DNA from 2 places in the Clostridium sp. MSTE9 genome. Region 2 is predicted to be linked to the other one. Evidence: a T-box and tRNA genes for the amino acid it is inferred to sense, from the RefSeq annotation. Region 2 holds a T-box; the other holds one or more tRNA genes.

The links. The T-box of region 2 lies ahead of tyrS (tyrosine--tRNA ligase). A T-box ahead of a tRNA ligase gene usually reads a tRNA of that ligase, here a tRNA-Tyr.
Positions count from the first base shown of each region.
Region 1: it encodes a tRNA-Tyr, which carries the amino acid that the T-box ahead of tyrS (tyrosine--tRNA ligase) is inferred to sense. The anticodon was not compared.

Region 1 is NZ_AKFU01000019.1:21,565-32,222, forward strand. Features, by position in the region: gene HMPREF1141_RS04330 (cold-shock protein) at 975-1,187, shown strand; gene HMPREF1141_RS04335 (RusA family crossover junction endodeoxyribonuclease) at 1,596-1,889, opposite strand; gene HMPREF1141_RS17480 (hypothetical protein) at 1,870-2,007, opposite strand; gene HMPREF1141_RS04340 (SulP family inorganic anion transporter) at 2,191-3,816, opposite strand; tRNA gene HMPREF1141_RS04345 (tRNA-Tyr) at 4,226-4,302, opposite strand; gene HMPREF1141_RS04350 (hypothetical protein) at 4,827-6,641, shown strand; gene HMPREF1141_RS04355 (hypothetical protein) at 7,049-7,549, shown strand; gene HMPREF1141_RS04360 (hypothetical protein) at 7,979-8,488, opposite strand; gene HMPREF1141_RS17275 (hypothetical protein) at 8,695-8,901, shown strand; gene HMPREF1141_RS04370 (GlsB/YeaQ/YmgE family stress response membrane protein) at 9,743-10,027, opposite strand.
Region 2 is NZ_AKFU01000035.1:381,275-400,744, reverse strand. Features, by position in the region: gene HMPREF1141_RS10735 (YfhO family protein) at 1-487, opposite strand, end outside; gene tyrS (tyrosine--tRNA ligase) at 609-1,838, opposite strand; T-box leader at 1,901-2,148, opposite strand; gene recN (DNA repair protein RecN) at 2,179-3,867, opposite strand; gene HMPREF1141_RS10720 (arginine repressor) at 3,874-4,329, opposite strand; gene HMPREF1141_RS10715 (NAD(+)/NADH kinase) at 4,331-5,188, opposite strand; gene HMPREF1141_RS10710 (TlyA family RNA methyltransferase) at 5,185-6,006, opposite strand; gene dxs (1-deoxy-D-xylulose-5-phosphate synthase) at 6,003-7,862, opposite strand; gene folD (bifunctional methylenetetrahydrofolate dehydrogenase/methenyltetrahydrofolate cyclohydrolase FolD) at 7,895-8,755, opposite strand; gene lgt (prolipoprotein diacylglyceryl transferase) at 8,813-9,973, opposite strand; gene HMPREF1141_RS10690 (pitrilysin family protein) at 9,990-11,264, opposite strand; gene HMPREF1141_RS10685 (insulinase family protein) at 11,261-12,448, opposite strand; gene HMPREF1141_RS10680 (peptidase M50) at 13,141-13,752, opposite strand; gene HMPREF1141_RS10675 (M23 family metallopeptidase) at 13,752-14,732, opposite strand; gene gltA (NADPH-dependent glutamate synthase) at 14,922-16,313, opposite strand; gene HMPREF1141_RS10665 (sulfide/dihydroorotate dehydrogenase-like FAD/NAD-binding protein) at 16,306-17,154, opposite strand; gene HMPREF1141_RS10660 (flavodoxin family protein) at 17,482-18,075, shown strand; gene HMPREF1141_RS10655 (nitroreductase family protein) at 18,213-18,740, shown strand; gene spoIVA (stage IV sporulation protein A) at 18,994-19,470, opposite strand, start outside.

The DNA of each region.
Region 1 (10,658 bases), on a different contig from region 2:
ATCCGCAATAAGCGGATGCCTCATAATATTTTGTCCCGTGTAACGCCCGGGTTATCGACTGCTATACCTGCTTTTGTTGTTTAGTCTATAGAACAGTTTAAAATGACTACAACACCGAAATCAATGCTTTCGGCTTAGCATGAAAAGATAGGCTTTTTGGATTTTTCTAATTAAATTATTATACTATATTTCTCTTCATATGTCAATAGCGTCTACTTAAATCGGTTTATTGCTCCGCAGTGCATTACCACGGAGCAATTTCAGAAAGGAGTCCCGGCGATACCGGGGATGAACCTTGAATACATTTATCCATAATACTATTTTACAGCTTTAAATCCGTACATTTCATACAATTTTAAAAATCTGTCAAGTTTTCTTCTAGGGTACTGCTCATCGTGGTGCCCGATTTTAAAAGCCACCTGTTGCCAGGTCATCCCCTATATGCAGTACAAAGTGACAATCTGCCGTATTTCGCTGTCCTCAATACTGGCTATAAACCGATCCAGTCTTCCAGCTCGTCTTGACACCGGCGCTCATGTTCCGCGATGGCTAACCGGATTTTCTGGAGACGGGCATCACCATCGTGATACGCTTCGGTTTCCGTAGGAGATACTCCGCATATCGTAACGCTGTGCTTTTGGTACGGAGGATATTTGCCCGACGCCTCCACACAATTCGGAGTTTTCATGCTGCGCATACGGTTACGGATTTCAGTGCGCTGCTCTTTCAAAAGCTGGATTTCACGCCTCAGATCGCGCAGCTGGGATAGTTCTTTTTTTGGTCAACACCATTCACCTCTATTTTTATCAATAATTTTTCTTGACATTTTTGTAAATGCGTGATATATTAAATGAGTATTCTAAGTGTACGATTGTCTCACATTTTTTGTAAGTCATTCACATTGTGATGGTTTACATAAGATGTGAGTTTTTTTATACCATGAGTGCTAATAAATTTATGGAGGTACCAATTATATGAATAATGGTACAGTAAAATGGTTCAATTCCGAAAAGGGCTTCGGCTTCATTACCAACGATAACGGCAGTGACGATGTGTTCGTTCATTTCTCTGCAATTGTTTCCGAAGGCTATAAAAGCCTCAATGAAGGTGACAAGGTCACTTTCGATACGGAACAGGATCCCAAAAACAGCCGCAAACTGCGTGCTGCTAACGTACGTGTAGCCTAAATCATTAGGCTCTTTCCGACAATTAGGCAGATTTATTAATTTTAGTAATGTTTTTGCCTTGCGTAGCATATACTACTATTAGTCTTCTTTTACTGCTTTGCTGATTGACGCGAATTACTGCGGCAATAGGCGGCAGACCAATTGTAGTATCCTACAATGAAAGTCTATGCTCCACCGCTCCTTAATGGGGCGGTTTTTTATTACATAGGCATTCATACTTGAGACATATTTTTTTAATATTATGTTAACAAATATATTGATGGGGGTCTGGACATGAGCCAAAATGAAAAAGCGGTCCTACAAAGCAAGTTAGCGGTGTATTCAGTCTGCTACCAGGAGGCCAAGAAAGCGGAGGACCTTAAGCGTATGGTGCGTCTAGGAACGATCATGAATGATTTAAAAAATGAATTATCCATACTGGTAGATTAGGCGGCAGCTCTTGCATGATAGCAGGAGCTGCTTTTGTTTTTGTCTACTTATCTCTGTACAATGCATCTCCATAATCTTCACAAACGTTCGCGACGCCTCTGCGTAATACTTTGCAATCTGCGTTGTGACAATCTTCGCATCGTCTTTATACGCCAGCTCGTTCAGAGCGTCGCAGATGATTTTCACGATGTTGTCGCGGTCCGGCTTTTTCGCGGGGCGAAGCATGCCGGAAAGCATCTCTGCTTTTACCCGTTTACTCTTGCTCCTGGACATCGGGTAGTGCGCTGTGATTTTGATGAAATAGCCTGCAATAGCCCTTGCCGCAAATCATCACTTCTTTGTCATCATATGATTCAAAAGGGGTAATATCACTTAAAACCGATTGGCTCATACCGAATTCCACCCACAATGAAATAGATAGAAATCTTATTTAAAAAAGTACGCATTTTTCTGCATAGGAATTTTCAAAGAAAATGTAATGTATGTCTGTTTTCTTTCAGTATATAAGAAGAAACCGCATCGGACAAAGGCTTTGTGCGGTTTCTATTAAAAAGCTTTGCTATGCAGCACTCTTTTATTCTTGTAAATGAGATAAAATAGCGTCCTTTGCGTTAAAGTAATAAGAATTAGAGCCCACCACATCTGTAATTCCGGCACGGTCCAGCATATCTTTTACTGTTGGCTGAATACTGGAAAACAAGATGGTAACTCCCTTGTTCTGCTGTTCCCGGCAATAATCCAGCAAAAACGCAACGGCAGAGGTGTCAATAAAAGGTACGCCGCGCATAGACAGAATCAGCACATCTGCATCTGCCTGAGCCAGCCCGGTTTCAAGCTGCTCCAGTGAGCCGAAAAAGACGGCGCCGGTAATATAAACTACCTGAATATGACGGCTGGCCTCTGTGGGCAACTCTAACCGTTTTGAATCCAGCTCGCTGACAGAAATTTGCAGATTTGAAATATGGATCACAAAGATTGCAATCGAGAATAGAACTCCCACGGCAATGGCTATGGTCAGGTCGAACAGCACGGTGGTCAGCATGGTAATCACAAATTTTGAGATGCCGCCTTTGAATTTATGAATGCATAAATATCGTATGCTTTCCCACTCATTCATACGCCATGCAGTGACCATTAACACACCCGCAAGCGCCGCCATAGGGATTTGGGACATAAGGGGGCTAAGTAAAAACATAGACAACAACAGAACCACGCCCTGTATGATGCCGGTTAATCTGCTTTGACAGCCCGATTTAATGGCTACGCTGGTTCGGGCAATGGCTGCTGTGGCGGGCACACCGCCAAAAAAGGGAAGTAACAGATTACCCACACCTTGTGCCACCAGTTCCCGGTCAGCATTCATTCGTTCTCCCTTCATACGCCCTGCTGCTGCGCCGCATAACAGGCTTTCAATCATACAAAGTACCGCAATGCTGACTGCAGGCAGTAAAATAACCTCGGGTTCCATCTGCAACAAAGAGGTAAGGGTCAGGCGGTTGGTATGTATCAGTGTTTGAGGAATCGCGCCTACGGTCTGCACAGGTAGCTCAAATACCGCAGAAAGCACCGTGGCAGTGATTACCGCAGCCAAAGAGCCTGGCACTTTGGCACCCAATTTTACAGGCCAAAGCATCATCAGTACAATGACAAACAGGCCAATTGCCAGTGAGTACCAATTGGGGGTTACTCCCCTTTGCACCATAGATGCCACACGCTCCAACGCGTTGTTCCCTGTCAGGGTTACCCCAAATAAATTGCCTGCCTGTCCCAGTGCAATGATGATAGCAATGCCGGAGGTAAAGCCCGAAATAACAGGGGAGGGCAAAAAATACACCAAGTTCCCTAAACGGAAAAGCCCCGCCAGTATTAGCATAAGGCCTGCCAATAAAGACGCAGCAAATAAGGTGTCTAATCCATAACGGGCTGCCAAAGGAACCAAAATGGCTGTCATGGCGCCGGTAGGGCCAGAGATTTGAAAGGATGCGCCAGAAAGGGCAGAAATAATAAAAGCAGAAATAATTGCTGTAATCAGACCAGCAGCGGCATCTGCACCACTGCCTACACCAAAGGCCAATGCCAGCGGTAAAGCAACAGCCGCAACGGTAATCCCCGAAAGAAAATCCTTGCGCAGTGCTGTGGGCCCATATCCGTTAAACTCTCTTTTTAAATCTGCCGCGTAATCCGTTACCAAGTGAAACAATTGACTCCCTCTTTCTTAAGCTGATCATATCAATCCAGACCTTTAGAATGATAGCAAAATGCGTGGGGGGTGTCAAATAAGCTGTTGCGCTCTTTCATAACAAAATATCAAACAATATGAAATCATTCATACAAGTTTTAACTTTTGTTCTTAACTTATAATGATATCATCCAAACAGTAAAATCTAGAAAAGAAAGATACCCAAAGAATTTTTACTCGTAGTCAATTCTTTGGAAACATCAATAGTTTCATACAGAAAAACTAATTTTCAAAAAAGAACTCCGTAAAGAAAGAAAATCTTGAAACAGGCTAACGTTTCAGTGGTTCCATTTCGCTTTCTACCCTGTTTTGGGGTATTTCGGCACATAGCAAAACCTGCATGGTCTCAACAGCCATGCGGTTTTTTCGGTGGAGGAGGGTTGATTCGAACCACCGAAACGTAACAGATTTACAGTCTGCCCCCTTTGGCCACTCGGGAACTCCTCCATATTTACCTTTATCTCAAACAAGCAACGGCATCTCTCCGCTCTTGCTGACCGTCGAAGCGTGGAGCTGATGGACGGACTTGAACCCCCCGACCCGCTGATTACAAAACTAGACCGAGGAGTTTTGAGAAGTGTTAAGAGAGGCTCTGAAAGCCTTGAAATACCCGGAAATACTGGATTCTTTCTTATTTTACATCCACTGTGATATCGGTGTAAAAAAATAGTATGGATACTAAGTAGATATCTCAAAACTAATAACAACTTTTTCTCATTATGTATCACTGAATTTATTATGCATCATATATTCATATATAAAAAACCAGATAAATTCTCATTTTTAGTTGATTTATAAAATATAAGAAAGTAAAATGGAATTAATGTAAATATTTGGTATTTAGTTTTCATTATAGCAATAATGGGAAGCTTGTCTGACTGTAATTACTCATTTATTATCTATTGCATAAACGCTTATGAGTTAGCTTTCATATGAAAATAAACTGCGGGCTCATTGGAGTAGGAGGAAAAATGAACGAAAAAAATAATACAAAATCACTAATTGTGGGGTGGGTTATAACCTTAATTATCACATTGATTGGTGCATACTTCGCATTTTATATTTCACGCTCCACTGTCGATTTGAAATACACACTTTCAGAAAGAATTGTAATCAATACACAAGGCGAAAGTGTGCAGCAACTTGAAATTAAAAATTTAGGTAATGCATCTGCTGAGAAAATAGTTATCAATTTAATCGGTGATATTAAAACTCATTCAATAACCAAAAATGTTGAAAATGATGAAGTTCAGGAGTTTTCTAAGACAGATGGTTTGCAAATTGTTTATCCTGAATTACCTCCGCAGAGCAGCATCAAAATTGCACTGACCTCTACAGGAAGAGATGGTAGTAAAGTTTCAATAAGTCATAGTAAAGGTGTAGCAAGTGAAGCGCTCTCCTCCTCATCGCCAAGTATCATAGGCATAATTTTAGCTATTATTTATTTTTTTATGATCGGATTTTACATTTGGTTTAATATTAAGAACACTTTTATTTTCATATGGTCCAGGCGTGTAATGAGCAAATATAATATAGAAAAGGTATTAGAACGGCCTTTACCACCTGTATTTTTAAAAAAAGAGTGGAATGATATAAGAGAATTTGCATTGCAACAAGTATCAGTAGAAATTATAGATGAGGCAGACGAACCATTTTTCCCTGTGGCAAGCAAAAATTGCTTTAAATTCCTTGAAGAAAAGGTGTTTGTTAATTGTGTGTTTTCAGATGAAGAAAAAATGAAATTAGTGAAAACTGCACAAGAATCTGTGGAGTTATTAATTCACATGAAGTGTGATAAAATATACAACTTATCTGAATTTAAAGATTTATTGAAATTAGATAAGCCAAAACTTTTCCTCGAAGAAAATTGGAGCAGTTTACGAGATGAAGTAATCACTTTCTATTGCCGTGCAATAACTAGAAACGACTCTATGTATTTAAAAATAAGTAAGATAGATGATTGCGAAACTATAAAAGTATTATCCTGCAACTTGGATTTTTTAGATGAAGGAGAACATACAAATTTTACAAAAACTGTTAAGGATAACTTTCTTAGAACTCTCAAGCAAGAGATTCACAATTTACAACCTTACAGTCAAAAAGATATTGAGGCACTCTGTCAGACACCAAAACCCCCATTCATTTTACAACACGAGTGGGATGAAGTTATAGCAGTTGCAAGGCAGAAATTTGCACTTTTGAATCTGCAAAAGGTGTCAACTTGGAGCATGAGCAAGGAGGAGTGCGAGGAAATATTCGCACTTGACATTCCACAAAGCTTGCAAGGCAAAGAGTGGATCGAATTCATGGCGCTTTTAGAGAAATATTACAGTGTTTTTGCATTTGAGGTCTTCTTAAAAACATTTTCTGTGGAAAAGGTTGTTGAGAATTTCCAAATAAATCACATTTATAATTGGGATGCAATACAAGAAATCTTCAGAGAAATAGAAAATTCTTGTTATATTCAAAAAGCTATAATGTCGACGCCTAATGATCTGAATGATATTATGAAACCAGAAAGTATCAGCGAACAATTGGCAAATTCAATTGAAACATACATCAAGGAAAAGAAACTTCTCTCAGAAGAATTAGCAAATGCAAAAAAAGAGCGCATTCAGTTTACTGATTTAAAAGAAAAGGTCTTAGCTCAATTGGAATTCATTAATACTGTTTTAGAAGTCCCTTTATCTATTGAACGCGTCGAAGATTATGAAAACATATTTTCCAAGGGAAACTATGAGAATCTTAAAAAGATTGCTAAAATTTTAAAAACTGATTGTCAATGATGAATGAAACATATTGTTATCAGTAACTTCGCATTATGTTTATTATATGAAATTCCAATTAGTGAATCGACCAGGATACGGAAATTGCTGTATCTCTTTACGATTTAATTCCAGTCGCTTCCTATATTTTAATAATTACCCCATTCTTGTTGTCAAACTGCCAGAGAAATATCAGTACTATAGACGATTCATTCTGTGCACGGATCGCCCGCACCAGCATCTGAGTCGTCAAACTTGACAACTCTGATTTTTTTCTGCTGTTTTTTCGATTTGCTCGTTTATGCTACTTTACTTAACTTAACAAATAGATACTATAATAACACTCGCAGACCCGCGCATTGATATGGATTTTTTTCCTTCATCCGTGTATGATAGTTTCATCAAGCCAAAAAGATAGGAGTATAACAATGCTACACGATGAACACTGCGGCTGCAACCATGAGTACCCCCGCCAGACTGATGCCCATGCCGTGCCGGTTGAGGTGACGGAAAACCAAAAGGACTTTCTCCATCAACTCAGTCACAACCATTATCTGCCCGTGGCCCGGTTCACGATAAAGGATAGCCGGGAGGAAGATTTTGTCTCCACCGCCCTGGCGCCGGTTTTCCTGCGCTCGGCAACCGACGACATGAAGACGGTCAAAGAGGCAGGGGCTTTCCTGCAAAGACTGGAAGATTTGGGCCTTGTCACCCTGGATTACGACATTCCACTGAACGGGTACGGTTATGAGGAATACAAGGAAAGCGCACTCTACGAGTATTTCTGCGCAACGGTGGCGGAGGGGGCCTCCAGACCCAACTTTTTGGGCAATACCCCGGTGCTGGAGCTGGGCAGCATAGTGCTGACTGAGGCGGGGGAGCAGATCGCCGCCGCTCACTGTGACCAAAATCATCATCACCACGGGTAGGAAGATTGAAAGGCGTTTTGTTGGCGGAACGCCCTTAAGTCCCCCTCTGGATGATTTCGTTTTGAATGGGAAACCCTGCTTTTCGACTATCCAAAACCTTGATTTTACAGGATTTTTCATATAAATGCTGTAGTACCACTCGCACCAAATGTTAAGCCCGGGAATCCGCATCAATGTGGGTTCCCGGGCTCTCATTTCTCTTGAAAATACCATTTGGAGGCTTTATTGGGGGTTTACGAGTGAAATTTCAGGGGCAGGGCAAAGGCGATCGTCTCCGATGCCGTGGCCTATACTTTCTCAAAAATATGGGCGTAAATGTTTGTTGTAGTGAATACCTGAGAGTGACCCAGGGCGGTAGAATCCGTCTTAACATCCACGCCGTTTGTGATCAGTAGCGAGGCATTCAGATAAAGTAAAGAGCAGGAGAATCTAATGATTCTCCTGCTCTTGCTGTTCCTTATCCCATTTGTCTTTTAGAGCACTTAAAAATACAGGTAGTTTCGAAGTGCTTAAGGGGATAAATATCGCACTGTCAATGATGTCGATGTATGCAAATTTATCATCTGTATGTATTTGTATGATATCCTTAATACTAATTTTTTTAACTGTGACACTTGTCGAAAAGATGATTTCCTCATCAGACAAATAAAGGGTCTTATTATTTGTAAAAAAATCTTTCCCAAGCTTCATGATGTTCGCTTTCGCTTGTTCCTTCACAATAATGTTATGTAATTTATAATTCAAAAAAACCACAGCAATTAAAATAAATGCAAATTCAATAATAACCTTTACCGATGCGTGACTGGCTGCTAAAATCGTTATGAAAAGTCCGGTAAGAAGCAACGCAGCTGTGGTAAGAATTCTCTTGTTATTTTTTTTTGCTGACCTCAAAGCAAATTCAATATAATCGCATTCAGTAAAGTTGTATGTTAGTTTCATTTCCTCGCTTCCCTATGCCAATATCTTACCATTTTGCCGTAATTTGTCAATGCACTCTTGGCATGAAAAAAGCAAGTGATATTCTATTTCTATTCTAAAAGTGGACAATACAGAATTAATTGATCCCGCAGAAGTAAACAGGGAGTCTGCAGGATCTTTTTTCTCCTGATTTTGATCGGACGAATATACAATAAGCTGGTTTGCAAATGCCTGCTGTGACCGCTTTGGAGGCATCAACTCGTTTAAAAGCGGTGAACGCAAGTATGAGCTTTCAACTGATCGATTTCGATGTGCATGTGCAGGAAAATGCGAACCGAACAGCTGTTTTTTATGTTGGGGATAGAACAGTTCCTTATCTTTGGGGAAGAGATAACAGCAAAATGGTATCAGACATAGAATTTGATTTCATGTAGATTTGATGTACGGTTTAAGCTGATCAGTAAGGGGAAGAAGGCTTTGATTAACGGTTCCGAACAATTATTAAGATAACAGCTATCAAAAAGCAGTGATCTCCTTAGCCGGATGATTTCGGTTGAGGGGATTTTGTATTTATTAAAATCTGTTCTCAGATAAGAGAACTCCCTTATCTGGATTTATGTTATAATACAAGCGAGTAATGGGGGGAAGTAGTGATGAACGATAATTGGATGTCCGTAATATCCGCTTTATTAGGTACAGTTTTGGGATACTTTCTAAATTTTACAAAGGAGTATTTTGAAAAGAGATTTCAGACAATTGTATCCTTTAGAGATGAAACGCATCTCATAGAGAATCAAATAAAATATCATTTCAAGCATATTTTGATATAGTCAATAAGGGCCACCAAACCGAATGTGTTAATGAAGTCCTTGTGCAGCTTCTTGCAGTAGAATCTGATTATCAAGAATATTTTCGACCGACAATCGAATTAGTAATAGAACATAAAGATGCATCGAACAGTGTAATTTTGATTCCTCCAAATCAGGCGCTGACTTTAAAGCTTTCCGTACAATTAGAGAAGGATATCAATAATCATTTATTATTTGGAAATGTCGAAAAAGCATTATCGTATAACGCGGTCGCCTGTTTTAAATTTCTGAATAGAGACAAGGAGATAACGTGCGATATCCCTGTTTTTGCAATAATGGAAGCTTCATAATGAATTAATTTTTAAAATATAAATTCCCCTGCCGGCTAAAAGCTATTAAAGTAAACAACAGAAGAGCCCGTGGATTTCATCCAGTGGGCTCTTCTGTTTTATTGTCTATGAGGAGGTTATCTATTAATAGGTTGATCCGCGTTATCATGTCTTGATTTCTGAACAAGATTAATAATTAACAACAGAATGATTGATCCTATTATTGCTACAACCAAGCTCCAAAGATTAAATCCAGTAAACCCTACACCAGTAATAAGGTTAAATACGAACCCGCCAATAAATGCACCTGCAATACCGATGCATACATTAGCGAAAGCCCCCATTTCTGAATTTTTACCAACGATCATACTGGCGATCCATCCTGCTAACGCACCTAATACAATCCATGTAATGATGCCCATATGATTTCATCTACTTTCTAAATTATATTTTTGTCCAGGTCTTTCTCTACTTAGAATAACCGATTGATAAAAATTTATGAATTTATCAATCTAAATAAAAACCTTCTCAATCGATATTTCTTCCATCCGAGGATACATTTTATACAGGCCTTCGAAAAAAAATCAATTTTATAAGAAATAGAAGAGGCATAGTCCATAAATAGAGTGTGTTTTTATTTGAGGATTGCAGCAATTGCCGCAATAGACAATCCTAAGGGAATCTCTCTTTTGATGAGGGAAGATGATTATGTATTCGAGGTCATTGTAATAATAATATGCGATCTGACAAATTTTGCAATTCTGCGATTTTATATTTATTTTGTTGTAATTGGGTATATCCGGTAATATAATGAATTTAAGGTTGATGATTGAAAATGGCGAATGACAGATTCTGGCAATCATGTGAAGCTTGGTATGAAATTTTAAATGTATTGGGCTTGATAGGGACATGTAATTTCATAACCATCAATTAAAAGATTGTTTGAAACTTTCCCTAACACAAACGATGTAAATTGCTCATGCTGTTTATGACAGACAAGGCAGATAATATTAAAATGACCTGTTTTTATATAAATTCTATTTGTACTGAAAA
Region 2 (19,470 bases):
TCAGGATGGGAAACATCGCCATGACGTCGAGCCATACCATGTTCTGAAAATACAGCATGGTGTACCCGCCAAAGGCATACATGATCGACAGTGCCAGAATCTGCACGGTGTTGAGATTGGAAAACCGATGCCGGAAAAAGAGCGCTGCGGTAAACGAGCATAACGCCATTTTCAGCAGAACGAGGATGTTCGCAAACAGATACATCTGCTCTGACGGAACAAACAGTACCAAAAAGGTAAACGGGCTCGATACAAAAAAGAAGAAAACGCCCAAAAAGCTCATTCCGCCCGCATTCTGCGTGTTTAAGAGGAAATCGGCGTTTCCCTTTAATATGTTTTGGAAATCGAGCAAAAAGGGAATGACCTGCTGCTTCATGTCGCACCAGGCCAGGGTCTGATTTTCGAAAGGATACAGGTCAAAGAGGAAGAACAGAAGCAATGTCAGTGCGGCGGTTGCAATCGGAGCGGGCCAGCAGCGACGTTTCATGGTTCCTCCCCCTCTCAGTTCTGAAAAATATCTCATTCAATACACCTTGTTTCTTCCCCCGCCAAAGACAGGGGAAGAAACAGCAAAATAAAATCAATCCAATCTGAAAAGCGGTATGCCTTTATTTTTGGAGGATCACCTTGTGGAATACCTTTTTGCCCTTTTTAATGATGACAAAGCCCTTTTCAAAATCAGCCGCTGTCAGCACATGCTCAACTGCGGTGATCTTCTGGTCATCCACCGAAACGCCGCCCTGCTGAATCAGTCTGCGGCCCTCGCCCTTGGACGGAATCAAACCTGCTTTGATCATTACTTCCAGAATGCCCATCGAACCGTCCGCTAAATCAGAAGCGGAAAGCTCCGTGCTGGGCATGTTATCGGAATTTCTGCCGCCGCCGAACAGGGCCCGCGCGGCTTCCTGCGCTTTTGCGGCTTCCTCTTCCCCATGGATCAGCTTTGTCACCTCAAAGGCCAGAACCTCTTTTGCCTGATTCAGCTCGCTGCCGGTCATCGCCTCGTACTCTGCGATTTTAGAGAGCGGCAGGAAGGTCAGCAACTTCATGCAGCGAACCACGTCCGCGTCATCCACATTGCGCCAGTACTGGTAGAAATCGAACGGAGAGGTTTTTTCGGGATCGAGCCATACGGCGCCTTTTTCCGTTTTGCCCATCTTCTTGCCCTCGCTGGTGGTGAGCAGCGTAAAGGTCATGCCGTAGGCTTCTTTGCTCTTCATGCGGCGGATCAGCTCGACCCCGCCGATGATATTGCTCCACTGGTCGTCTCCGCCCATTTGCAGAATGCAGTTGTAGCGCTCGTTGAGCTCGAAAAAGTCGTAGCTCTGCATGATCATGTAGTTCAGCTCGAAGAAGGAAAGCCCGCGCTCCAGGCGCTGCTTATAGCATTCCGCCGCCAGCATGCGGTTCACGGAAAAATGCACGCCGACCTTGCGCATAAATTCAATATAGTTCAGGTTCAGCAGCCAGTCGCCGTTGTTTGCCATAATCGCCTTTCCCTCAGAAAAATCGATCAGGCGGGACATCTGCTTTTGAAAGCATGCGATATTGTGGTCAATATCCTCTTTCGTCAGCATTCTGCGCATGTCGCTCTTCCCGGAGGGGTCGCCGATCATGCCGGTGCCGCCGCCGAACAGCGCGATCGGTGTGTGGCCTGCTCTCTGCATATGCGCCATGACCATGATCTGAACGAAATGCCCTACGTGCAGGCTGTCCGCTGTCGGGTCAAAGCCAATGTAAAAAGCGATCTTGTCCTCATTCAGCAGCTGTCTTACCTTTTCTTCATTTGTGATCTGGGCGATCATGCCCCTTGCTTCCAGTTCGTCAAATACTCCCATTTTCCATTTCCTCCAATTCAGTCTGCAAGGGGAAAATAAAAAGCCCCCTGCGTTTTTCTCCTGCAGAGGGCGGAAATTCCGCGGTACCACCTCAGTTTACCGCAGCCTCACGGCGGCGGCCTCACGGGTAAAAAATTACCCAAACGCGCTAACGGGCGTACCCCGGACGAGCCTAAATCCGGCAATCTGCCGCTTTCTCAGCCCGACGGCTCAGGAATGTATTTCCGGGAAGCTTCCGCCCCTGCTTGCACCAACCGCAGGTTCTCTGTACCGGCCGCTTTCCTGTACTTTTTTCCATCTTCGCCATTGATTTGCATTATAACGAATGTTTTTTGCCTTGTCAAGCCCCGGCCTTTCCCGGCGCCTGCTCCGCGAGCCGAAGCATTTCGCGGGCGTTTTCCAGCATCAGCTCCGTAACGGGGAATCCGCCCATAATGCGCGCCAGCTCGTTGGCGCGGCCCTCAGCATCGAGCGGGGTGATCTCTGTGAAGGTGCGGTCCTGCTGCTGTTTCTTCTGAATCAGCAGATGGTTCTGGGCCAGGGCGGCGATCTGCGCCAGGTGAGTCACACAAATCACCTGATGTCCCTCGGCGGCCTGACGCAGCTTGAGGCCCACCTTTTGCGCGGCGCTGCCGCTGATGCCGGTGTCCACCTCATCAAAAATCAGGGTGTCCACTTCATCTTTCCCCGCAAGCACCGATTTAATCGCCAGCATAATGCGAGAAAGCTCACCGCCGGACGCGATTTTTGCCACCGGCTTCGGCGGTTCCCCCGGATTGGTGGAAAGCAGAAACTGAATCTTGTCGCAGCCGGTCGCGTTGAGCGGGCAGCGCTCCTGCTCCACCTCAAACGAAACTCCCGGCATATTCAAAAACTGCAGTTCCTTTTTTACGCTCTCGATAAATCTGGACGATGCCTTTTTACGCTGTGCGGAAAGAAGCTTCGCAAGGCGGATCGCTTCTTCCTTGGCGCTTTCGTACTGCTCGTTCAGCTTGGCCAGACGTTCATCGGAAAGCTCAATGTTCTGCAGCTCGGCGCGGCAGTTTTCAAGATAGCCCAGCATGTCCTCTTCTGTCTCGCCGTATTTCAGGCTGAGCCGGTACAGAAAATCGAGCCGGTCTTCAATCTGTTCCAGCTCCGCGGGATCATAGTCCAAAAGCTCCGCGGTGCGGCTTAGTTCCGCGCTGCAGTCCTGCAACTCGTATTCCAGATTTTGAAAACGGTCGGACAATGACTCGGCCGACGGAAGATAGCGCTTTGCATCGAGCAAAGCGGAGCTGATCTGCGCCATGGCGGACAGAACGCCGCCCTCTTCTTCTCCATCGAGCAAAGTCCGTGCCAACTGGAACTGCTGTGCCAAACGTTCGCTGTTGCGGTACAGTGTGCGTTTTTCCGTCAGCTGCTCCTGCTCGCCGGGGCGCAGCGCGGCTTCTTCCAGCTCCTGAATCTGGTATTTGAGCAGATCCATCCGGCGCTCCTTCTGCGATTCGTCCAGATCGAACGCCTGCAGCTCGTCGCGGATCCGGCACATATTCCGGTAAGCGTGTTGGTATTCGCCAAGCAAAGGCAGAAGCTCGCCCACACGGTCTATGTACCGAATATGCAGATCCGGTGAAAGCAGCTGGTAGCTCTCATGCTGCCCATGGGTATTGACAAGGAACGGGGCGATCTCTTTTAATACGGATACCGTGGCCGGCCGGCTGTTGATGCGGCAGGTGTTTTTTCCCGTCTGGCTGATTTCCCTTTGAATCAGGACATTGCCTTCCTCATCGGCGGAATAGCCGAGCTCTGTGAGCTTTTGCAGGACATGGCCGTTCGGCGAGGAAAATACAGCGCTGACAAAAGCGGAGGAAGCCCCGGTGCGGATCAGCTCACGTGAGGTTCTCTCGCCCAGAATCGCGCCGATCGAGTCGATCAGGATGGATTTACCGGCGCCGGTTTCTCCGGTCAGCACATTAAAGCCGGCGTCAAAGTCCAGCCCGCATTTTTCAATAACAGCCACATTTTCGATATACAGCTGCGAGAGCATCTGCTATCACCTGCCAACAATCAGTTTTTTAAGGTCCTCTGTCAGCTCGAGCGCTGTCTCCGGCGTTTTGCACACGATGAGCACGGTGTCGTCGCCGGCCACGGTGCCCACCACCTTTTCCCAGCGAAGGCTGTCCATTGCGGCGCAGACGGCGTTGGCCATTCCCGTCAGACACTTGATGACCACAAGGTTCATGGCGTTGTCCACATCCACGGCGGAATCCTCAAACAGCGAATAGAATTTTCCGGAAATATCCCTGGACGGCTCCTGACTGTTTGCATAACGGTACTTTCCGTCTGCAGACAGAATCTTAACAAGGCGAAGCTCTTTGATATCTCTGGATACCGTGGCCTGCGTTACATCGAAGCCAGCCTCTTTCAGCCGGCGCAGGAGTTCCTCCTGCGTATCGATTTGATATTCGCTGATCAGTTCCAGAATTTTCGTATGACGTCTTGTTTTCATGTCACGCTCTCCGTTCTGAAAGTTTTTCATTCACTACTTCGTAAAAGGTTTGATATTTCAGGTCGATCAGGCTGACCGACCGGGCAGACTTTTGAAAGCGTACGCATTCGTCCCCTGTTACGGGAATCGTCGTTTCTCCGTCGAGAGTCAGAAAGATTTCACTTTGCCCATTCGGCACCGCGTTGATGTGCAAAGTGGTGTCCTCACCGAACACGACCGAGCGTGTCATCAGAGAATGCGGGCAAATCGGGGTCAGCAGCAGGCAGCGCATCGCCGGTTCGATCACCGGGCCGCCTGCGGAAAGAGAATACGCCGTAGAGCCGGTCGGCGTTGCAACGATCAGGCCGTCCGCACGGTAGTGACAAAGATTGTTATCGTTATAAGAAACCTGAAAATCGAGAATCCTGCTTTGGGAACCGCGGGATATCACCCCTTCGTTCAGCGCGTAATACACATTTTGATACTGCTCGCTTTTTAAAGAAGCCTCGAGCATCAGGCGGCGCTCGACCTTATAGGTGCCGTCCAACAGCTGATGCAGACGATGCAGCTGGTTCGGCTCCAGACCGGCGACAAACCCGATTCTGCCGGCATTGACACCCAGAATCGGCTTGTCGGCCAGAGCGGCGTGCTTGGCCGCGTGAATGATCGTACCATCGCCGCCTACGGCAATGACGATATCGCATGCAGCTATCATGCCAAGAAAATCCTCAAAAAATTCAATATCGCGGTACGGAAAGCTGCTGTACAGAGCTGCGTCCATGCAGACATGGATTCCCAGACGGCGCAGCTCTTTGACAAGCTCCTGCGTCACCTGTTCCGCATTTGTTTTTGTCAGATTAGGAATGACTGCTGCAATCAATGTGTATCACCACCGTTTAGCTCGATGTGGGATTGCTCCACCAAATCCGGCACGGATTGTCCGCTGGCATCCTCCGGATGTTCCGATTTCTGCAAATAGATCAAATACTCAATATTTCCCTCCGGCCCCTTGACCGGCGAGAAGGTAAGTCCCAGTACGGAAAATCCATGCGCAAGGACGAAATCTCGAATTTTGACAATCACCTGCTCGTGGACTGCCTGATCGCGAACCACACCCTTTTTTCCGACATTTTCGCGCCCGGCTTCAAACTGTGGCTTAATCAGGCAAAGCGCCCTCGCGTTGTCGGAAAGAAAGGTTCTTGCTACCGGCAGCACCAGAGTCAGAGAAATAAAGGACACGTCCACACTGAAAAAATCGATGGGATCCGGCACCTGCTCCGGGGTTAAGTAACGCACGTTCGTTCGCTCCAGGTTCACCACCCGGGCGTCCGTGCGCAGCTTCCACGCGAGCTGACCGTAGCCGACATCTACCGAATACACCTTTTCGGCGCCGTTCTGCAACATGCAGTCGGTAAAGCCGCCGGTAGAAGCGCCAATGTCCATACAGGTAAGGCCCGAAAGGTCAAGTGCGTACAGTTCGATCGCTTTCTCCAGCTTGAGACCGCCGCGGCTGACATACCGCAGCCCCTGCCCGCGCACCTCTATGGCCGCGTCGGCAGGGAGCATGGTTCCCGGTTTGTCTGATTTCTGGTTATCTACATAAACGTTCCCCAGCATGATCAGGGTTTTGGCCTTTTCACGGCTTTCTGCAAAACCTTTTTCAAACACAAGGGTGTCGAGTCTTTTTTTCTCCGTCACTTTAGATACTCCGTTTGAATCCTATTTTTCATGCCTTCGCTGTCCAGCCCCAGCTCAGCCAAAGACTGGCGCATGGTAGCATGCTTGACAAAGCGGTTTTCCACCGCCTGCAGGGTTGTTTTCCCCGCATAATTTTGCTGGTACATCAGGTACAGAAAATGCTCGCCTACCCCGCCCTGCCGGACGCCTTCCTCAAAAAAGAAGGTGTGACGGGCATTCATGCAGGCATTAATCGCCTGCGGGTCCACTGGGTGGATACGATTGAGCTTGATGATCCGAACCGAAATCCCTTCCTTCTGCAGCTTTTTTGCCGCAAGACAGGCCATAGAAAAGATTCTGCCGTAGGTGACCAGCACCACAGGCGCTTCGGTGTCACCGTATTCGTCGAAGGAGTTTCCCGTAATCGTGAAATCCTTCGGCTGATACAATTGGCCCCCGCGGGGATAGCGCACTGCTGTGACTCCGGGACACTCGTAAACTGCCTGATGGAGCAAAAGCTCCAGTTCCTCATGATAGGCCGGGGAAAAAATCGTCATGTTCGGGATGGCGCTGAGCAGGGAAACGTCGAACAGTCCCTGATGGGTTTCACCATCCTCACCCACGACCCCGGCGCGGTCGATCGCGAATGTCACTTTCAAATTCTGCAAAGCAGCGTCGTGAATCACCTGATCGATGCTGCGCTGCAAAAAGCTGGAGTACACGGCAAACACCGGCAGCATTCCGCCGGCCGCAAGCCCGCCGGCAAAGGTAACAGCGTGTTCCTCCGCGATCCCCACGTCAAAGAAACGATCGGGAAACGCTTTGTGGAAGCCGACAAGACCGGTTCCGCTCTCCATGGCGGCCGTAATCGCGCAGATGCGTTCATCCTTTTTGGCCATGGCGGAAAGACTTTTTCCGAATACCTTGGAAAAATTCTCGCCGGAAGCCTGCGATTCCCCCGTTTTGATGTCAAAGCAGGAGACCCCGTGAAACGCGTCCGGATTTTTCTCTGCAAAGGTGTAGCCCTTTCCCTTTGCGGTAATGACGTGCAGCAAAACGGGCCGGTTGATCTCTTTTGCGCTTTGCAGTACAGAAATCATCTGTTCCACGTCGTGGCCGTCATACGGGCCATAATAGGCAAAGCCCATATCCTCAAACAAGGTGCCCTTATAAAGCGCCTGCTTGAGCAGGGTTTTGGATTTTTGCAGAACATTGCTGATCGGGTCGCCGAGCACCGGCAGGTGATCGAGGATTTCCTCTACGGTTCCCTTTGCCTTCAGGTAGCCCGGCTGCGTACGGATGTGTGCCAGATACCGGGCAATGGAACCGACATTTTTTGAAATCGACATTTTGTTGTCGTTGAGAATGACGATAAAATTTTTCGGGAAACGCCCCGCGTTGTTCAGGCCCTCATAGGCCAGACCGCCGGTCAGGGCGCCGTCGCCAATCACTGCAACCACGTGGCCGGGGTCATTGTGAAGATTTTTTGCATTGGCCAGCCCCAGAGCAACTGAAATGGAGGTACTGCTGTGCCCCGAATGAAACGGGTCGCAGTCGCTTTCTTTGGGGTTTGGGTAGCCTGAAAGCCCGCCCTGGGTACGGATGGTACACAGCTGCTTTTTGCGCCCGGTCAGGATTTTGTGGGTGTAGGACTGATGCCCCACGTCCCACACGATATTGTCAAACGGAACATCAAAGACATAGTGCAGAGCAACGGTGAGCTCCACAACTCCCAGATTGGATGCCAGATGCCCGCCGTTCTTCGCCACAGTGCGGATAATCTCCTGTCGGATTTCTCTGCACAGTACGTTCAGTTCATCCATTGTCAAGGATCGCAGATCCCTTGGGGATTCTATGCAATCTAATATTTTTCCCATCCAAGAAACCTCTGTTCATTGTAATGAAGGCGTCATCCGGTAATTCCGCTGTGCCGTTTGGCTGCCTCCAGTGTATTTTGCAGCAGCATGGCAACCGTCATCGGGCCGACGCCGCCGGGTACTGGCGTGATGTAAGACGCAACCGGCTCCACCGAAGCGAAGTCCACGTCACCGCACAGTTTGCCCTCTTCGTTGCGGTTCATCCCAACATCGATGACGACAGCACCGGGGCGAACCATATCGCCGGTAATCAGACCGGCCTGCCCTACGGCACTTACCAGAATGTCCGCCTCGCGGCAGACCTCCGCCAGATTTTGTGTTTTGCTGTGGCAAATGGTAACGGTGGCGTCCGCGTGCAGCATCTGCATTGCCGTCGGCTTGCCGACGATATCGCTGCGGCCTATTACGACACAACGCTGCCCCGCCGGATCGATTCCGGATGCACGCAGCAGCTCCATAATCCCCGCAGGAGTGCAGGGCAGAAAAACGAAATCTCCGCGCATGATATGTCCAATGTTTTCCGGGTGGAACGCGTCAACATCTTTATCCGGCCGAATCAGGCCGACAAACTGGTTTGCATCCAGATGGCTTGGCAGCGGAAGCTGCAGCAGGATGCCGTCGATGTCCTCCCGGTCGTTCAGAGAACGAATTGTTTCTTCCAGCTCCTGCTGTGTGGCAGAGGCCGAAAGCCGATATAATTCAAAGTCAATGCCGACCTCTTCGCAGGCCTTGCCTTTGTTTTTTACATACACTTCAGACGCGGAATCCTCCCCTACCAAAATAACGGCCAAGCCGGGGGTGATTCCCTGTTCTTCCTGCAGTGACTGGATTTCTTCCGCGATGCGTTTGCGTACTGCGGCAGAAATCGCCTTTCCATCAATCAATTGAGCCATAGGTTGCCTCCCGTATTTTCCCCTTATTTCCGCTTCCCCACAAATTTGAGGCTCGGTTTATTCTTCGTGTGTATCGGCGGACTCCTGTGCGGGAGCCTCTTCCGTTATGATCTCTGTTGCTTCACCGGCTTCTTGCAGTGTGGTTTCGTTTGAACCGGTCTCTTCTGCCGAATCCGCTTCTTCCGGAGCCGCTGCATCCTCTGCGGATGCCTGCGATTGGATATCTTCAGAAAGAACTTCTTCTGTTTTTTCTTCCTCCAGGGCTTCCTCGGTTTCCTCTGATCCCTCTAATTCGGGCTTGGGAGTAATATCGCCGAAGATAGTGCTTTTCCCATCATCAGCTGCACCTTCCACCGCAGCAAGGGTAATTCCATTGAGAGCCATTACCTTGGGCGATCCGATGCCGGTCAGGCTGGTTTTGTTGCGGAAGATCGCCAGAAACGCCAGCGCAATCAGAACGGTGGCAGCAGCCAGAAGCTGAGAAACCCGCAGGTTCAGAACCGGAGCGATCAGGCTGTCGGTACGCAGCCCTTCAATCCAGAAACGGCCAAGACCGTACCACATCAGGTACAGCAGGAAAACCTGCCCGTCGTATCTGCGCAGCTTGGTCGCAAACAGGTGCAGAAGGCCAAAGCCCACGAGGCACCACAGAGATTCATACAGAAAGCAAGGGTGAACCGGGCCGTCGACGATCAGGCGCGTACGGTCGCTGATCATGCCCCAGGGCAGATCGGTCGCAGTGCCGAAAGCCTCCTGATTCACATAGTTGCCCCAACGGCCTACAGTTTGTCCAATCAAAAAGCCGAGGGCCGCCAGATCGAGAACAGCGGCGATTTTCAGGCCGCGCAGCTTTGCCATCAGCGCGCCGCAGAGCAGACCGCCGATGATCCCGCCGTAAATGGCAAGACCGCCGTTCCAAATATACAAAATGCTGAGAGGATCCTTCACGTATTGGTCGCCGGGATAAAAAATAACGTAGTACAGTCTTGCGCCGATGATTCCGCCGATCATGCCGACGATCACAGCGTCAATCAGCCTGTCCTGGTCAACGTTGAACTTTCTGCAGCTGAACATCAGATACAAAAAGGCCAGCAGAAATCCCATTGCAATAATGACGCCATACCACTGAATTGTAAATCCGCCGATCGAAAAGGCGGTTGGGTTTATGTTGAAGTCGAGCCCCATTTTTGGGAACTCGACGGTATGAACTTGGTACATGAAAGCTTGCCTCCAATTATTTGATAGGGAAAACCACTGACAGAGCAGAATTTTCCGTGAGGAGCTGTTCTTCCAATCGTTTCTGAACGTCCGGAAGCTGAACGGTAGCCAGCGCGTCGATATAAGAGAACAGCTCGCGCTCTGCAAACGTCAGAGAAATCATGGCGTTCGCAATGGCTTCGGCGCTGTTGAGCGCGGCCACATTGCGGCCGTACACGGCTTTTCTGGCCCTTTCAAAGGCCTCGGCCGGAATTCCTTCCTTGCGCAGGCGTTCGATTTCATCGCGGATTTCCTTTGCGACGGTATCCGGGTCTTTCGATTCCCCGGAGAAAATCACGGCGGCATAGCCTGGTCCCTCAAAGTATTCGCTGCCGAAGGAGGCGGTGTTGATCAGGTTCTGATCCAGCAGACGGCGGTACAGCGGAGATGCGTCGGAGGCCAGCAGCTCCAGCAGAACATCCGTCTGCGCCAGCTCCTGAACGTTACGGCGGCGGGCGGGCTCCTTAAAGCCAAGCTGGAACAGAGGAATCGTAACGGAAAGCTTCTGCTCCACACGATCCTGCACCACGCCGGCAGGCTCTTCCTCAAAAATGCGCTCTACCTGGGTCGGTTCGGAGGGCTTGAGCATTTTATCGCACAGCTCTAAAACGCGCTCGGGATCGATATTCCCTGCGACGCACAGAGCCATATTATTCAGATTATAAAAAGTGTGGTAGCAGCGGTACAAATACTCCGGCGTGATTTCTGCAATGCTCTCTACCGTACCGGCAATATCGATCTTCACCGGATGGTGGTGATACAGGGCTTTGAGCAGATTAAACATGACCCTCCACTGCGGGTCGTCGTCGTACATCCGGATTTCCTGGCCGATGATTCCCTGCTCCTTCTGCACGGTCTGCTCGGTAAAATACGGAGACTGAACAAAATCCAGCAGGATTTCGAGGGATTCATACACGTTCTCGGTGCAGGAAAATAAATAGCAGGTCATGTCGAACGAGGTGTACGCATTGGCGGAGGCTCCGGTTTTTGCATAACGCGCAAAAGCGTCTCCGTCTTCGCTCTCAAACAGCTTGTGCTCCAGAAAATGCGCAATGCCCTCCGGAACCGTGCTGACTTCCTGTTCATCGGAGCGCCGGAAGCTGGTATCCACCGAGCCGTAACGGGTGCCGAAAATGGCATAGGTTGAGTTGCTTCCCTCTTTCGGGTAAACGAAAATACGCAGGCCGCTGGGGTGTTTGACGCTGTAGTAGCTGTCCTGTACGCGTTCGTTCGTGATTTTTTCCATTCTCATTCCTCTGCCTCCTCCTTTCCGACCATGCGGTAGACCGTATCCAGAACGACGCGATTTGCGGCCTGAACCACCTGCTCCATGGTAACGGAGTTGATTTCTTCCGCCGCTTCTTCCGGCGACTGGATCTTTTCGCAGAATGCCTGGGAAACATACCAGTTTTCAAGGCCGCCCAGGTAATCCCCGACGGTGCGGTAGCTGTTGCCGACACTCAGCCTTGCTGCGAGAAGCTCTTCTTCCGTCACCTTCCCGGCACGGATTTCATCCAGCTGACCGAGAATTTCTGTCTGGGCACGATCGATATTTTCTGTTTCCACGCCGCTTTCAATCAGGATAATACCCTTATTCCAGTCATAGCGGGAGGCACAGTAGTAGCAAAGGCTCAGCTTTTCGCGAACATTCAAAAACAGCTTGGAGCTGGGTGTACCGCCGAGTACTGCGGACATCAGCTTTGTGGACGCCACCGCGTCCTGCGGAACGGCAGCTCCGGCGCGGAGCCCCAGAACCAGCTTGGACTGGGCAACCTCCATCGTGTCGGAAAATTCACGCGGCTTTGTCACTTCCTTGATGATTTCCGTGTGCAGTTCCGGCACCGGGTCGCGGTCGAGCTTTTTGAACGCGTTCAAAAAGCTGTCGTAAATCGGCACTGGGTCGCAGTCGCCGAGCGCCATGATCTCAATGCGGGCAGTGCGCAGCACGCGTTCCCATACCTTGGTCATCTCTTCTCTCCGCAGCGCCGTCACATCCTCACGGCTGCCATAGCGATTGATTCCAAAGGCCTCGCGGTCACACATCAGCTGTTCGCAGCGCAGACGCGCGAAAGTGCGTTTATCGTTGAAATCAGAATCGATCATTTCGATCGTCTGTCTTTTTTCCTGTTCAAAGCCGTCCTCCGGGAACAGCCCGTCCACAAGCGGCGGATCAAATAAAATACTGCACAGCAGATGCGAAAGCTCTGCTGAAATGCTTTCTCCCTCGAGCGCGTAGCGGTCTGCAAGACCGGCCGCCGCGATGGAAAGCACCTGAGCTTCCCCCAGCTTTCGCACATCGGCGTGAATCGCCGCGCCATACAGCTCTGAGAGGCGCTCATTCAAGCGTGTAAAATCGGGGTATTCCCGGCTTGCACGACTCAATAAAAAAGGAAGCAGCGCATTTGCTGCCGCCGTTTCTTTCTCCAAAGGCAACATGAAATTGACTGCAATACGCAGAGTTTTAAATCTGGTATCCTGAATACTGCGAAAGTTTATACCCTCAGTGACAGGATACTCCTCTGTTTTTATCATTTCTCTCATCTCCCTATCCGGTGATCAGCGGGGCGCGGGCAAGCTGCCCGATCCGGCCGCAAACCGCCGTTTTTCCTTATCATTCCCGATTTATATCGTTTTTAAGTGTAAACAGGACGTCAAAAAAAGAATATAACTTTAATCATTATTATATCATAAATTTCCAATATGAGTTTATAAAAATACTAAATCCAGACACAAAAAATATCTAACTGATGATTTGTGACCTTTCGATGTCTTCTCAGGCGTCGAAAGCTTTGTTTTATTCTATCATCTCCTCCAAAGCAGTTGATTCAAAATGCTCAGCTGCTTTTCCCTGCCGGACCGGATGATTCAATGTTCTCTCAGGCATCGAAAGCTCTGCTTTCGCCTATGCCGTGAGGTTATTATATCATCCCCAGCAAAGTAAATTGATTCAAAAAGCTCAACTGCTTTTCCCTACTGGATTGGATGATTCAATGTTCTCTCAGGCATCGAAAGCTCTGCTTTCGCTTGTGCCGTGAGGTTATTATAACACAATGCCTGCTTAGATAAAAGCAACAATATTCTAAATATTTTGTGAATCAAATCAAATGATGCGGTGCTTCAGCAGTCCGTTAAAAATATCTTCCCTTTTTCAATAGAAGCATTAACATCAGGTATCCGCTGACAATCAGCAAAGAAAAATTATAGCGCGACTGCAGTAAAACCAGAAAGCCGGCCAGTGCAACAGGAAGGATCACAAAAAAAGAAACAACCTCAACAATTTTTTCGCAGGTTTCTGCTGGGTATTTTTTGCAGAGCAGAGCATACAGAGTCTGGCCGCCGTCCAGCGGGCCGACCGGCAGTCCGTTTAAAAGGGCGAGCATCAGGTTCGCCGCGGCCAGATTCGCCAGATACAGCGAACTGGTCAACTCATACCCTATCCAGCAGAGCACAAAAAAGAACAGGCTTGCCAAAGGACCCGCCGCGGCGATCCAGGCATCCTGATGATAAGTGCGGCAGCTGCCGCTTTTCTGGCAGATCTCAAGACCAAACAGGCTCATAGAGAGTCGCTCCGGCGGAGTGCCCACGAGCGACATCATCAGCAGATGCCCGCTTTCATGCAGAATCACCGCGACCAGCCCGATTCCGGCCATTCCGCTTCTGTCTAAAAACAGGGACAGCGTTACCAGCGCCATAAACCAGAACTGCACTGTGACTTGGCAGCCACCAACCGTGAAGCGCATCAGACTGTCCTGTTTTTCAGCAGCGGCTGCGGATCATAGCAGACACCGGACAGAATCAGTTCAAAATGTACGTGCGGGCCGGTCGAATCCCCGGTACTGCCAACCAGGGCGATGGGCTGGGAATAGGTAACGATATCCCCCTTCTTTACCAGCAGTTTTTCACAGTGCGCGTATCTCGTTTCAATATTGGAGCCGTGGTCGATCAGAATGTATTTTCCATAGGAGGAATTCTCTCCGCTGAACTCCACCTTGCCGGGCATTGCGGGCACAATATTACTGCCGGCGTCGGCGGCGATGTCAATGCCCAGGTGAATGCCGCCGTCCCTCGGGCCAAAGCCGGAGGTGATTACGCCGTTTTTTACCGGGGTATCTAGAAACACAGAAACAAACACCGGCGTTTTGGAAGAAACACTGGTGGTATAGGCAATTCCAGAGACTGTAGAAGAAATATCCGGCAGTGAGGAGGACGGCGCGGAAGAAGGAGCAGAAGAAGCCGGTGCAGAGGATTCCGGCACTGAAGATTCTGGTACAGAAGATGCCTGCTTCCCCTGTTCTGCCGGAGAGGAAGAGAAAAACTGTACCCAGGTACGGGTAAAATGATTGAAGGATTCCTGCGCGATGATGGAATCCCCGGCGTGGCTCAGGTACCATTCGCGAATGCTCTGGTAGGCATTCCCGCCTGTGATTTTCAAAAGCATGGCGGTTACCAGAACGGTGATGCAAAGCAGCATTTGTACAAAGATCAGCATCTTTTTCGTCTTTTTCTTTTGCCGCGGCTGGAAATCCTCTTCGTCCTCTTCATATCCCTGGGGCTTTATGTAATGGTAATCGTAATTATACTCGTAGCCGTCCTCATCGATTCTGTCCATTTTGTCGTAGCGGCTGTTTGTATTGTCTGATTCACTGTAAATATCATTTGCCCGGTTCAAGATGATGTCATCGTCTTCCATGCCGTCTGTTCTGTTATACTTACGATTCATTTTGATATCCCTCCCGTCAACTCTATTTATATGACAGCAAGTACCAAAAGAGAACGCCGAACCTTTCCTCTCTCAAACAGAAAGATTTTCAGAGTAAGATACAAAAGAATTCTTTTGTATCTTACTCTGAAAATAAAAAAGGAACCCGCTGTTTTATAAACAACGGGTTCCCTGTCATTCAGAATAAAATTACTTTTTGCTCTTGATGTATTCGTCGATAGAATTTGCGGCATGTTTGCCCTCACCCATCGCCAGAATAACGGTTGCCGCACCGGTCACCGCGTCTCCGCCGGCAAATACACCCTCACGGGTGGTCTGCAGCGTTTCTTCGTTGACAATCAGGCAGCCATGGCGGTTTGTCTCAAGGCCCTCCGTTGTTCTCTGGAGCAGCGGGTTCGGCGAATTGCCGATGGCCATGACAACGCAGTCTACCGAAAGACGGAAGTTCGAGCCTTCTACCTCCACCGGCTTGCGGCGGCCGCTCGCGTCGGGCTCGCCGAGCTCCATACGGATGCACTCGATTTCGGTCACTCTGCCGTTTTCGTCACCATGAATGGCAACCGGATTCGTCAGCAGGCGGAAATCGATCTCTTCCTCTTTGGCGTGGTGGATTTCCTCACGGCGGGCAGGCATCTGCTCCTCCGCACGGCGGTATACGATATATACATTTTCGGCGCCCAGGCGCTTTGCGCTGCGGGCTGCATCCATCGCGACGTTTCCGCCGCCGCAGACGGCAACGTTCTTCGGCCGGATGATTGGGGTATCGTAACCCTCTTTGTACGCCTTCATCAGATTGATGCGGGTCAAGAACTCGTTGGCGGAGTACACGCCGACAAGACCCTCGCCCGGGATGTTCATAAAGCTCGGCAGTCCGGCGCCGGAGCCGATAAAGACTGCCTCAAAGCCCATTTCGAACAACTCGTCCACAGAAAGAACCTTGCCGATCACCATATCGGTTTCGATGGTTACTCCGTTGGATTTGAGCAGATCGATTTCCTTCTGCACGATTTCTTTCGGCAGACGGAACTGCGGGATGCCGTACATCAGCACGCCGCCCGCGGTATGCAGGGCTTCGAAAACGGTGACGGAATAGCCCATTGCGTTCAAATCACCGGCGCAGGTAAGGCCTGCGGGGCCCGCGCCGATAATGGCGACCTTATGTCCGTTTTGCTCTGTTTTCACAGGCTTTCTTTCGCGGTTATTCATGTACCAGTCTGCAACATAACGCTCCAGGCGGCCAATTCCGACCGGCTCGTGCTTAATGCCGCGCACGCATTTGGCTTCACACTGTGTTTCCTGCGGGCATACACGGCCGCATACCGCCGGCAGAGAGCTTGTAGAGGTAATGATATGGTAAGCCTGCTCCAAATCCCCCTCTGTAATGCAGCGGATGAATTCGGGAATTCTGATATTGACCGGACATCCGCTGATGCAAGGCTTATGTTTACACTGCAGGCAGCGCTGCGCTTCTTCCATAGCCATTTCATCGGTGTAGCCCAGAGTAACCTCTTCAAAGTTATGATTGCGCACCAGCGGATCCTGTTCCGGCATCGGTGTTTTTTTCGGATTCATGTTAGCCATTCTTTGCGCCCTCCATCAGATGACAGTTATATTCGCGAGTCGCTCTCGCTTCATCTTCTCTGTAAGTTCTGGTGCGAAGGATTGCTTCGTCAAAATCCACCAGATGGCCGTCAAAATCAGGGCCGTCTACACAGGCGAATTTGGTTTCGCCGCCCACTGTTACACGACAGCCGCCGCACATACCGGTGCCGTCGATCATAATCGGGTTCATGCTGATGATCGTCTTAATGCCGTACGGCCTTGTCAGATTGCTGACCGCGCGCATCATGGGCAGCGGGCCGATCGCAACAACCAGATCATAATCTGCGCCGGCATCGATCTGAGCCTTTAATGCGTCGGTAACAAAGCCCTTGTTGCCGTTGGAGCCGTCGTCGGTCATCAGGAACAGATTATTGCTCGCCGCGCGCATTTCATCTTCAAGAATGATAATATCCTGACTGCGGAAGCCGGCGATCATATCGACATGGGCGCCCATTTCATGCAGCGCCTTCGCCTGCGGGTACGCAATCGCGCAGCCTGCGCCACCGCCGATCACCGCGGCTTTCTTGTATCCATCTAAATGGGAGGCTGTGCCAAGGGGTCCGATGAAATCCAGAATCTTGTCCCCTTCCTCCAACTGATCGAGCAGCAGAGTCGTTTTTCCGACCTTTTGGAAAATGATTGTAATCGTACCCTCTTCACGGTCGTAGTCGGCAATTGTCAGCGGAATTCTTTCACCGAATTCATTGACACGCAGGATGATGAATTGCCCGGCCTTCGCTTTTTTTGCGATAAACGGCGCTCCTACCTCCATCAATGTCATGGTATCATTCAGTCTTCGCTTTTTTAAAATTGGGAACATTCTGCCACTTCCTTTTATAGAGTATTGACTCGTGCAATATAAGCTGCATGCGTATGACAACGATTGCACAAGATAACTTTTCAGCTACTCTATTATATCCTTCTTGTTCTTTAAATGCAAGAAAAGTCATATGGCAGAAGCACCAAAAAAGGCAAGGGAATTCTTGCATCCCGAAAAAAAGAGCGATATAATGAAGACAAAGAACGGTATTTTTTGGTTCTGTATGGAAATTAAAACATCTGATGGATCCGTTATACTCAATTTAGTACCGTAAGGAATATCCATTTCAAACAAAAACGAGTGCACATCACCGGACGGAGAGATCAAATGAAGTACTGTATTCTGATGGGAAGCCCGCGCAAAAACGGAAATACATCGAAATTGCTGCAGCCTTTTATAAAGGAGCTTCAGCTCCGAAACATTCCGTACGAGCTGATTTGGCTTTATGACAAGCGGATTGAACCTTGTATCGCCTGTCGTCGATGTCAAAGGGACTGGACTGTTTTTGGGTGTCATTATTCCGACGATGCACAGGAAATCTTCTATCAGATATTGGACAGCGACGTCATTGTTTTGGCCACGCCCATTTATTCCTGGTTCTGTACGCCGCCGATGAAAGCGCTGCTGGACCGCATGGTGTATGGAATGAATAAATATTATGGCGATGAAAAAGGCCCTTCTCTTTGGAAGGGCAAACAGCTGGCGATCATTACGACCTGCGGTTACAGGCCGGAAAAGGGCGCCGATCTATTTGAGGAGGGCATCAAACGCTATTGCAAGCACTCGCAGTTAAATTATCTGGGAATGCTTGCCGAACGAGATCTGGGGTATCAATCCGTCTTTCTATCGGAAGATAAAACAGAGCGTTCCAGATCGTTTGCCCGGCGTCTGATCGCTGACGCGGATAGCCCGGCCGGCTGATTCCTTTTTGGCTGGCATCTATGCTTTTACAGCCCGGGGGCGTGATTGCTCCCTGACATTTATTTTTCGCACTGTTTTCAGCGGAGCCGGAACGGCTAAACTGAAAACGACAAACACTTTATTCAGGAGGTTGCAATATGAGCTTTTTAGAATTGGCGAAAGACAGGTATTCGATGAGAAAATTCAGTGACAAGCCTGTGGAACAGGATAAGCTGGATTTGATTTTAGAAGCGGGCCGGATTGCCCCCACCGCCCACAACAGTCAGCCGCAGAGAATTCTGGTGCTGAATACCCCCGAGGAAATGGAGCTTCTAACAAAATGCTGCCCGTTCCGTTTTCATCAGACTCTGGCGCTTGTGGTATGCTATGAAAAAGAAGTCAGCTGGAAGCGCAAAGATTATGATAATGCCGACAGCGGCGAGGTGGATATGGGAATCGTCGGCACGCACATGATCCTTCAGGCCAGTGAGCTGGGGATCGGTTCCACCTGGGTGATGCACTTTGATCCGCAGGCGGTGCGCCGCGAGTTCCATATTCCCGAGGCGCTGGTTCCCATGGCCATCCTGATGATGGGGTATCCTCGTGAGGACGCAAAGCCCAGCAGACTGCATAATGACCGCTTTGAGCTTTCCAAAACGGTGTTTTACCACACCTTCCAGGGATAACGCTGGAATTGACAGAGTTATCTCCCCTTTTCGGGCGGTTCAACACTTTGTTTGTGGTGAAAGATCGGAAAAGACTTGAAATCCTTCTTCTGCCTGCGGCAGGAGAAGGATTTCTGTTTTCGCGAAAGCATGGATAGTAAAGAAAAACCGCGCTTTGCTTTGGCCCAATGATAGCCAGTGCAAAGCGCGGTTTTTTCTGTTTGGGGTGAAATAAATCAACTTACTCCCTGCGGAGCAAAGAGATCGCGTTATGTTACAGGATGATACAAATGAGACCGTTGCAGCCGTCGTTAATGATCCGCTCGATCGTTTCCTTCATCTTATCGCGCGCATCGGCCGGCATGCGGTACAGCTTGTTATGCATTCCCTCGTTGACCAGCTCGTGCAGAGACTTGCCGAAGATATTCGACTCCCAGATCTTTACGGGGCTCTCCTCGAATTCCTTCATCATGGACATGACAAGCTCTTCCGACTGCTGCTCCGAGCCTACAATGGGCGTCAGCTCCGTTGTGATTTTGGTGCGGATCAAATGGACTGACGGCGCGGCCGCTCTGAGGCGGACGCCATACTTGCCGCCCTGCTTGATGATCTCTGGCTCTTCCAGGCTCATCTCATCGATCGTCGGCATCATGATTCCGTAGCCGGTATCCAGAACATCCTGATAGGCGTCGCGGATCTTGTCATACTCCATTTTGATCTTTGCCAGCTCCAGAACAGAGGAGAGCAGTTC